Regions from separate parts of the Actinoplanes derwentensis genome, predicted to be linked through region 1. Evidence: riboswitches for the same ligand, from Rfam matches in the RefSeq annotation. Region 1 holds a riboswitch; the other holds the start of a gene.
What was found. Region 1 has a riboswitch for cyclic di-AMP ahead of BLU81_RS25000 (C40 family peptidase). Riboswitches for the same ligand answer to the same signal wherever they lie in the genome.
Positions count from the first base shown of each region.

Region 2: linked by a shared signal. The riboswitch ahead of BLU81_RS31195 (coiled-coil domain-containing protein) and the one ahead of BLU81_RS25000 (C40 family peptidase) in region 1 are both predicted to bind cyclic di-AMP.

Region 1 is NZ_LT629758.1:5,680,725-5,683,925, forward strand. It holds gene BLU81_RS25000 (C40 family peptidase) at 433-1,134, opposite strand; cyclic di-AMP (ydaO/yuaA leader) riboswitch at 1,255-1,448, opposite strand; gene BLU81_RS25005 (MurT ligase domain-containing protein) at 1,818-3,038, shown strand; gene BLU81_RS25010 (type 1 glutamine amidotransferase) at 3,028-3,201, shown strand, end outside.
Region 2 is NZ_LT629758.1:7,092,046-7,095,246, reverse strand. It holds gene BLU81_RS31200 (glycoside hydrolase family 65 protein) at 1-754, shown strand, start outside; gene BLU81_RS31195 (coiled-coil domain-containing protein) at 812-1,858, opposite strand; cyclic di-AMP (ydaO/yuaA leader) riboswitch at 1,863-1,995, opposite strand; cyclic di-AMP (ydaO/yuaA leader) riboswitch at 2,203-2,339, shown strand; gene BLU81_RS31190 (coiled-coil domain-containing protein) at 2,338-3,201, shown strand, end outside.

The DNA.
Region 1 (3,201 bases):
CGATCGCGCTGTCCCCACCCTCCATCTCGCTCCGTCCAATCCCTCCACCCACCCCGCGCGCGTGCCGAGTTCGGGTCCACTCCGCACCCCAACCCACCACACACGGGCGTATGCCTTCACGTGTGGAGAGCCGCGGCTCAAATCGCACCCCGACTCACCACACGCGGACGCAGCCACCCTCGCGTGGATAGCCGCGGCTCCACCTGCACCCCGACTCACCACACGCCCGGACGGCCTCCGGACATGCCTGTGGGGCGTGACCCAGACTCGGGCCACGCCCCACAGAAGGCGTTGCTATTCCTTACTTACTGCAGCCGCTGCGCGACACCTAACTACTACCGCTCGCGACACTCACTACTACCGCGGCGCGATGGCGCTCACCGACGACCGCGGCTCGACAAGTCACGTCGAACAACAGCCGATGCGAGGCGATCAGGCGACCAGACGCCGGACCACGTAGTTCTTGCTCCAGATCTTGTGCTTGCCGACACGTGCACCGGAGTGCGGCGAGTCGTACATGTAACCGTTGCCCGCGTAGATCCCGGCGTGGTAGCCGTACGACCCGTTACGGAAGACGATCAGGTCTCCGACCTTCTTGTTGCTCTTGGAGACCGACTTCCCGTACTTCTGCTGGGAGTTCGCCTTGTGGGGCAGGCTCTTTCCCGTGGTCTTCTTGTAGACGTACTTCGTGTAGCCGGAGCAGTCGAAACGGCTCGGCCCGGACGCCCCGAACTTGTAGAGCGCGCCCTTGTGTTTCTTCGCCTCGGCGAGAACCTTGGCGCCACTGGCAACGACCTTGACCTTGACCTTGGTCGTGACCTTCTGGTTGTAGCCGGAACCACTGAAGATGGTCCGGACCCAGAGGGTGGACTTCGGCTTGGCGGTGAGGGTGACCGCGCTGGTCTTGACGGTGCCGGTGTCCAGGTTGCGCCAGGCGCCGTTGCTCCAGCCCTGAAGACGGACCGTGCCCTTGGCGATCTTGCCAGTGGCGGGGTCGATCACCTTCGCGGTGACCTTGAGGGTGGAGCCCCATTTGAGGCTCCGGGTGCTGGTCGTGGAGGCCAGCGTGGGGGTGACCTTCACGGCGGCCGCAGAGGCGGCGACCGGGGTGACGGTGGTGGTCGAAGCCGCCATTGCTGGCGAGGCTGCGACCAACTGGCCGGCACAAAGGCAGAGACCCAGGGACAGTGCGACGGTGCCGGGGCCGAATGCGGGCATACGACGACGGCTCGAACTGTTTTCGTGCACGGTAGAGAGTTCCCTCCGGCACGCCTGCGAGGTTAGCTGTCGGGTTCGGGCGGAAGGGCTTGCCCGGCCGCTGGTTGGCGGCTTCACCCCAAGGTTTCTCCCCGGGTGCGATCCGCCATGAAGCGGAACGCGGGAAGAGACCGCAATTGGGTCCCCCGTCCCCGCCCCCGAATGCCTTGTGAGTTCGGCTTGCTTGCGATGACGCACCGTCCAGCTCGGGGCAGGGCTCGGCGTGAACCGATCCGGTGCGGCCGGCGGCGATGTGCCCCCGGCAGATTCCTTGGTACCCGACTCGGCCCATGATCGTCAGCATGAGGTCAATCACTCTGAGTAATTGACACAAATCCTCATGTCCAATTTGGTAGCTCCGCGAAACAAATGCCGCCACACAAAGTAATCAGTTCACTACACTCCGCTTAAGGTTACGGGTGAATCAGAACACACAAAAAGTCGAGCCGGACGTCCGAAAAGCCCGGACCGGGGAAAACATCGAATAGGCCGTGATCTTGACGGTCTGGCAACTCGACGTGACGGTCGAGTCCGGTACCCTCGCTGGCGTGACGGACGGAATGCCTCTCATCGCCAAGGTCGCGACCTCAGTGTCGAAGACCGCCGCGGCACTCTCCAGGGCCGCGGGACGCGGCGACGGCTCGGTGATCGGCGGCTGGATCGGCCTCAAGATCGACCCTGACCTGCTCGCCCACCTGGCCGCCGGTCGTGCCGTCGCGCTGGTCTCCGGGACCAACGGGAAGACCACCACGACCAGGTTCACCGCGGCCGCGGTCGGTGTCCTCGGCCGGGTCGCCACCAACGGTTACGGCGCCAACATGCCGACCGGCCACACCTCGGCGCTGGCCAAGGAGGGGCACACCCCGTTCGCGGTCCTCGAGGTCGACGAGCACTACCTGGGCCAGGTCATCGACCAGACCAAGCCGCAGGTGGTGGCGCTGCTGAACCTCTCCCGGGACCAGCTGGACCGGGCGAAGGAGGTGGCGATGATGGCCCAGATGTGGAAGATCAAACTCGCCTCCCACCCGGAGATCAAGGTCATCGCGAACGCGGACGACCCGCTGGTGGTGTGGGCGGCCAGCGGCAGCCCGCAGACCACCTGGTTCAGCGCCGGCCAGCGCTGGCTGGACGACTCGTTCGTCTGTCCGGAGAGCGGCCACGCGATCGAGCGCGCGCAGGGCGACTGGTGGTGCACCGGCTGCCCGCTGCGCCGGCCGCGCCCGTCGTGGATGGTCGAGGACGGCGGAGTGTTCGACCCGGACGGCGTGTGGCACCTGGTGCAACTCCAGCTGCCCGGCCGGGTCAACATCGGTAACGCGGCCACCGCGCTGGCGGTCGCCGCCGAGTTCGGGGTGCGGCCGATCGACGGGGTCCGCACGCTGAAACAGGTCGCGTCGATCGCCGGCCGCTACGCACAGGTCGACAAGGACGGCCGTAACCTCCGGCTGCTCCTGGCGAAGAACCCGGCGAGCTGGCTGGAGGCCTTCGACATGGCCGACCAGGTGCCGACCCTGCTCTCGATCAACGCCCGTGACCCCGACGGCTTGGACACGTCGTGGCTCTGGGACGTGGACTTCGCCCCGTTGCGCGACCGGCCGGTGCTGATCACCGGTGACCGGGCGTTCGACCTGGCCGTCCGCCTGCAGGTGAACCAGGTGCAGTTCCGGCACGTACAGACTTTCGACGAGGCGCTGCGGTCCGTGCCACCCGGCCGCCTCGAAGTGATCGCCAACTACACGGCGTTCCAGGACATCCGAGCGGAGTTGGACCGTGTCAACTGAGGCCCTGCGGATCGTGTGGATCTATCCCGATCTGCTCTCGACCTACGGCGACCGCGGCAACCTGCTGATCCTGGCCGCGCGGGCCGCCGCCCGGGGTATCCCGGTGGAGACCTACGAGGTCCGTTCGGACCAGCGGATGCCGAACGCGGCCGACATCTACCTG
Region 2 (3,201 bases), 1.4 Mb from region 1:
GGCGGCCGCCGTGCACCTGCCGTACGACAAGGAACTCGGTGTTCACCAGCAGAGTGAGGGCTTCACCCGGCTGCAGGAGTGGGACTTCGAGAACACCCCGCCGGAGGGGTACCCGCTGCTGCTGAACTACCCGTACTTCGACCTGTACCGCAAGCAGGTCATCAAGCAGGCCGACCTGGTGATGGCGATGTACATCCGGGGCGACGCGTTCACGCCGGAGGAGAAGGCGCGCAACTTCGCCTACTACGACGCGCGGACCGTCCGGGACTCGTCGCTCTCCGCCTGTGTCCAGGCCGTGATGGCGGCCGAGACCGGGCACCTGGAGCTGGCGCACGACTATCTGGGCGAGGCCGCCCTGATGGACCTGCACGACCTGCACCAGAACGCACGGGACGGCGTGCACGTGGCGTCGCTGGCCGGCACCTGGATGTCGCTGGTCGCCGGGCTCGGCGGCATGCGTGACTTCAACGGGCAGCTCAGCTTCGCGCCGCGCCTGCCCAGCCGGATCAACAACCTGGAGTTCTCGCTGCTCTGGCGGGGACTGCGCCTGCGGGTGATCGTGACCGCCGACGAGGTCACGTACTCGCTGCGCAACGGTGGCGGCCAGGCCCGGCTGACGCTGCTGCACCACGGCAAGGAGATCGAGGTCACCCAGGTCCGTCCGGTGACCGTGCCGATCCCCGCCGCGGTGCCGGCCGGTCCGGCGCCGGTCCAGCCGCACGGCCGGGCTCCGGTCCGGCGCTCGGTGCACTGAGGTCATAGAAAAGCGCCCCCGCCCTGACTCAGGGCGGGGGCGCTTTTCTACGTGCTGTTAGAGCATCGAGACGTGCACGTGGTCGGTGTGATCACTGACACCGTGATACGACTTCCAGCCCGAAGCCGGGAACCAGATCTGCTTGTACCAGATCACGTAGTAGATCCCGAGCTCGTCGGCATTCCGTACCAGGAAGGCCGTGAGGTTGTTGCCGTACTTCATCTTCTTGGTGTCGCTGAGACTCGCCGAGGAGAATCCGCTCTTCTGCAACGACCAGTCACAGGCTCGGCCCTTGGGATGTTCGAAGGGCCCACCAGTGCGGTGACAGCCGACGAACAGATTGAAGCCGGCCTTCTTCGTTTCCTTGTACATGTTCAGGGTGCGCTTGGTGATGCAGCCACCAGTGGTCGGGTCGTCCTCGGTGCAACCCTCGGCCGAGAACCCGCCGCTGGAGTTGCGCGGGGCGGCTTTCGCCTCGGCCGACTTCGAGTCCACCAGACCCTGGTTGACGGTCTGGTTGATGCCGGTGCTGGCGCCGACCAGGTCGAGCTGCTTCTCGGCGGATTCCTTCTGCTTCTTCAGGACCGAGAGCTGCTGCTGTTCGTTCTTGAGCTCGGCGTCGAGGGCCGCCTTCTTGGTGGTGACCTCGTCGATCACCTCGTTGAGCTCGTTGAGCTTCCGGTCGTGCAGCGTGTTGATCTCCTCGAGTGAGACCGCCTTGCTCAGGAAGTCGTCTGAGGAGCTGCTGTCGAGCAGGAAGGTGAGGGTGCTCAGGTTCCCGGTCAGGTACTGCTGCCGGGCGATCGAGTTGACCTCGGGAATCAGCACGTCCCGGCGGGCCTCGGCGGCCTTGATGTCGACGTTCAGCTTCTTCTGGTTCTTGGTGGAGGCAGCGACCGCTGCCTTCGCGGAGACGAATCGCCGGTTCGTCGACTCCATCAGAGTCGACATGAGCCCGTCGGACTTCGTCTCCGAAGCCGGTGCCGGGTTCTCGGTCTCGTCACCGGGTGCGGCGGACGCTGGTGAGGCCGGTGCCAGGAGCATCGCGGCGGTTACCAGCGGTGCCAGGGCCAGTATCAGCCACCGGCGGGGACGTGCTGTCATCAACAGTTCCTTCCGTGACTCCGCCGACCGAGTTAGCTGACGGGTTCGGGACGGAAGCAATCCCTACCGCAACTGCGGATACACCCCAGTGACCTGGTTCCCCGGTTCGTCTCGCGACGATTGGGCGGTGGCCTGCCGGCAACTCGGGGGCGGTGCCGTCCTGGCAGGACCGGCGGCCAGTTTACCCGAGATATCGCTGTGGATCAGGCCCCGGTAAGGGCCAATGCAGTTACCGTCCAATGACTATCCGTAATTGCTGTCACCGTTTGTGTCAGGCCAAATGCGTCGCGTACGAGAACTGTCGATACTTGGATCGAGTGGGTATGGTCGGTGCGGTTCCCGCACGGGAGCCGCCGCCTAATCGTCATCAATGACGAGCCGGGGATCCATTTTCCCTCGGGGTGAATCCGCACCCAGCGGTAGGGATTTCCTTCGTCCCGAACCCGTCAGCTAACTCGGTCGGCGGCCGACGGAAGGAAATGCCTGTGCAGCAGAACACTGCGCGGCGGTTGGCGGCGTTGCTGGCGCTGTTCGTCGCCGCGTGCGGATTGGTCGTCGCCCCTACGGCGGCCTCTGCGGCCCCTCCGCTGCTCGCCGCCCCGGGTGACTCCGGAGATGACGGCGAGGGTGGTTCGGGGACCCTCATCGAACAGCTCGAGAAGGCCTCCAGCGGCTATGTGAAGGCCAAGAAGCAGCTCAAGACCTCCAAGGACCAGCAGGTCAAACTGGTCGCCGAGATCAAGCGACTGGACTCCGAGGTCGGCCCGAAGCAGGACACCCTCGACATGCTCGCGACCCAGGCGTACACCGCCGGTCGCGCCGGCACGATGGCCACCCTGCTCAGCTCCGACTCGGCCGAGGGATTCCTGGGCCGGGCCGAGACCCTGGCGCTCGTCGCGACCGACCAGAACCGGGCCATCGAGGACATCAAGTCCACCCTGGACACCCAGCAGAAGGCCAAGGTCGCCCTCGACCTCACCATCAAGGACCAGACCAAGCAGGTCACCGTGATGGCGAAGCAGAAGACGAACGCCGAGGCAGCACTCAAGGCCGCCAATCAGGGCGCCGCCAGCTCGGCCACCAGCACCGGCGACAGTGCCGACGCGGCCCCGGCCCCCAGCGGCTCCGGTTCGGGCTGTAGCGAGACCGACCCGACCGGCACCGGCGGCTGTCTCACCCCGCGCACCCTGCACGCGCTGAACCAGGCGAAGGCCGCCGGGTTCACCCGGTTCACCAAGTGCTGGCGCACCCAGAACAGCGGTGAGCATCCCAAGGGCCGGGCCTGCGACTTCTCCGCCGAGAAGGGCACCTTCGGCGGAGACGCCACGGGATCGGACAAGACC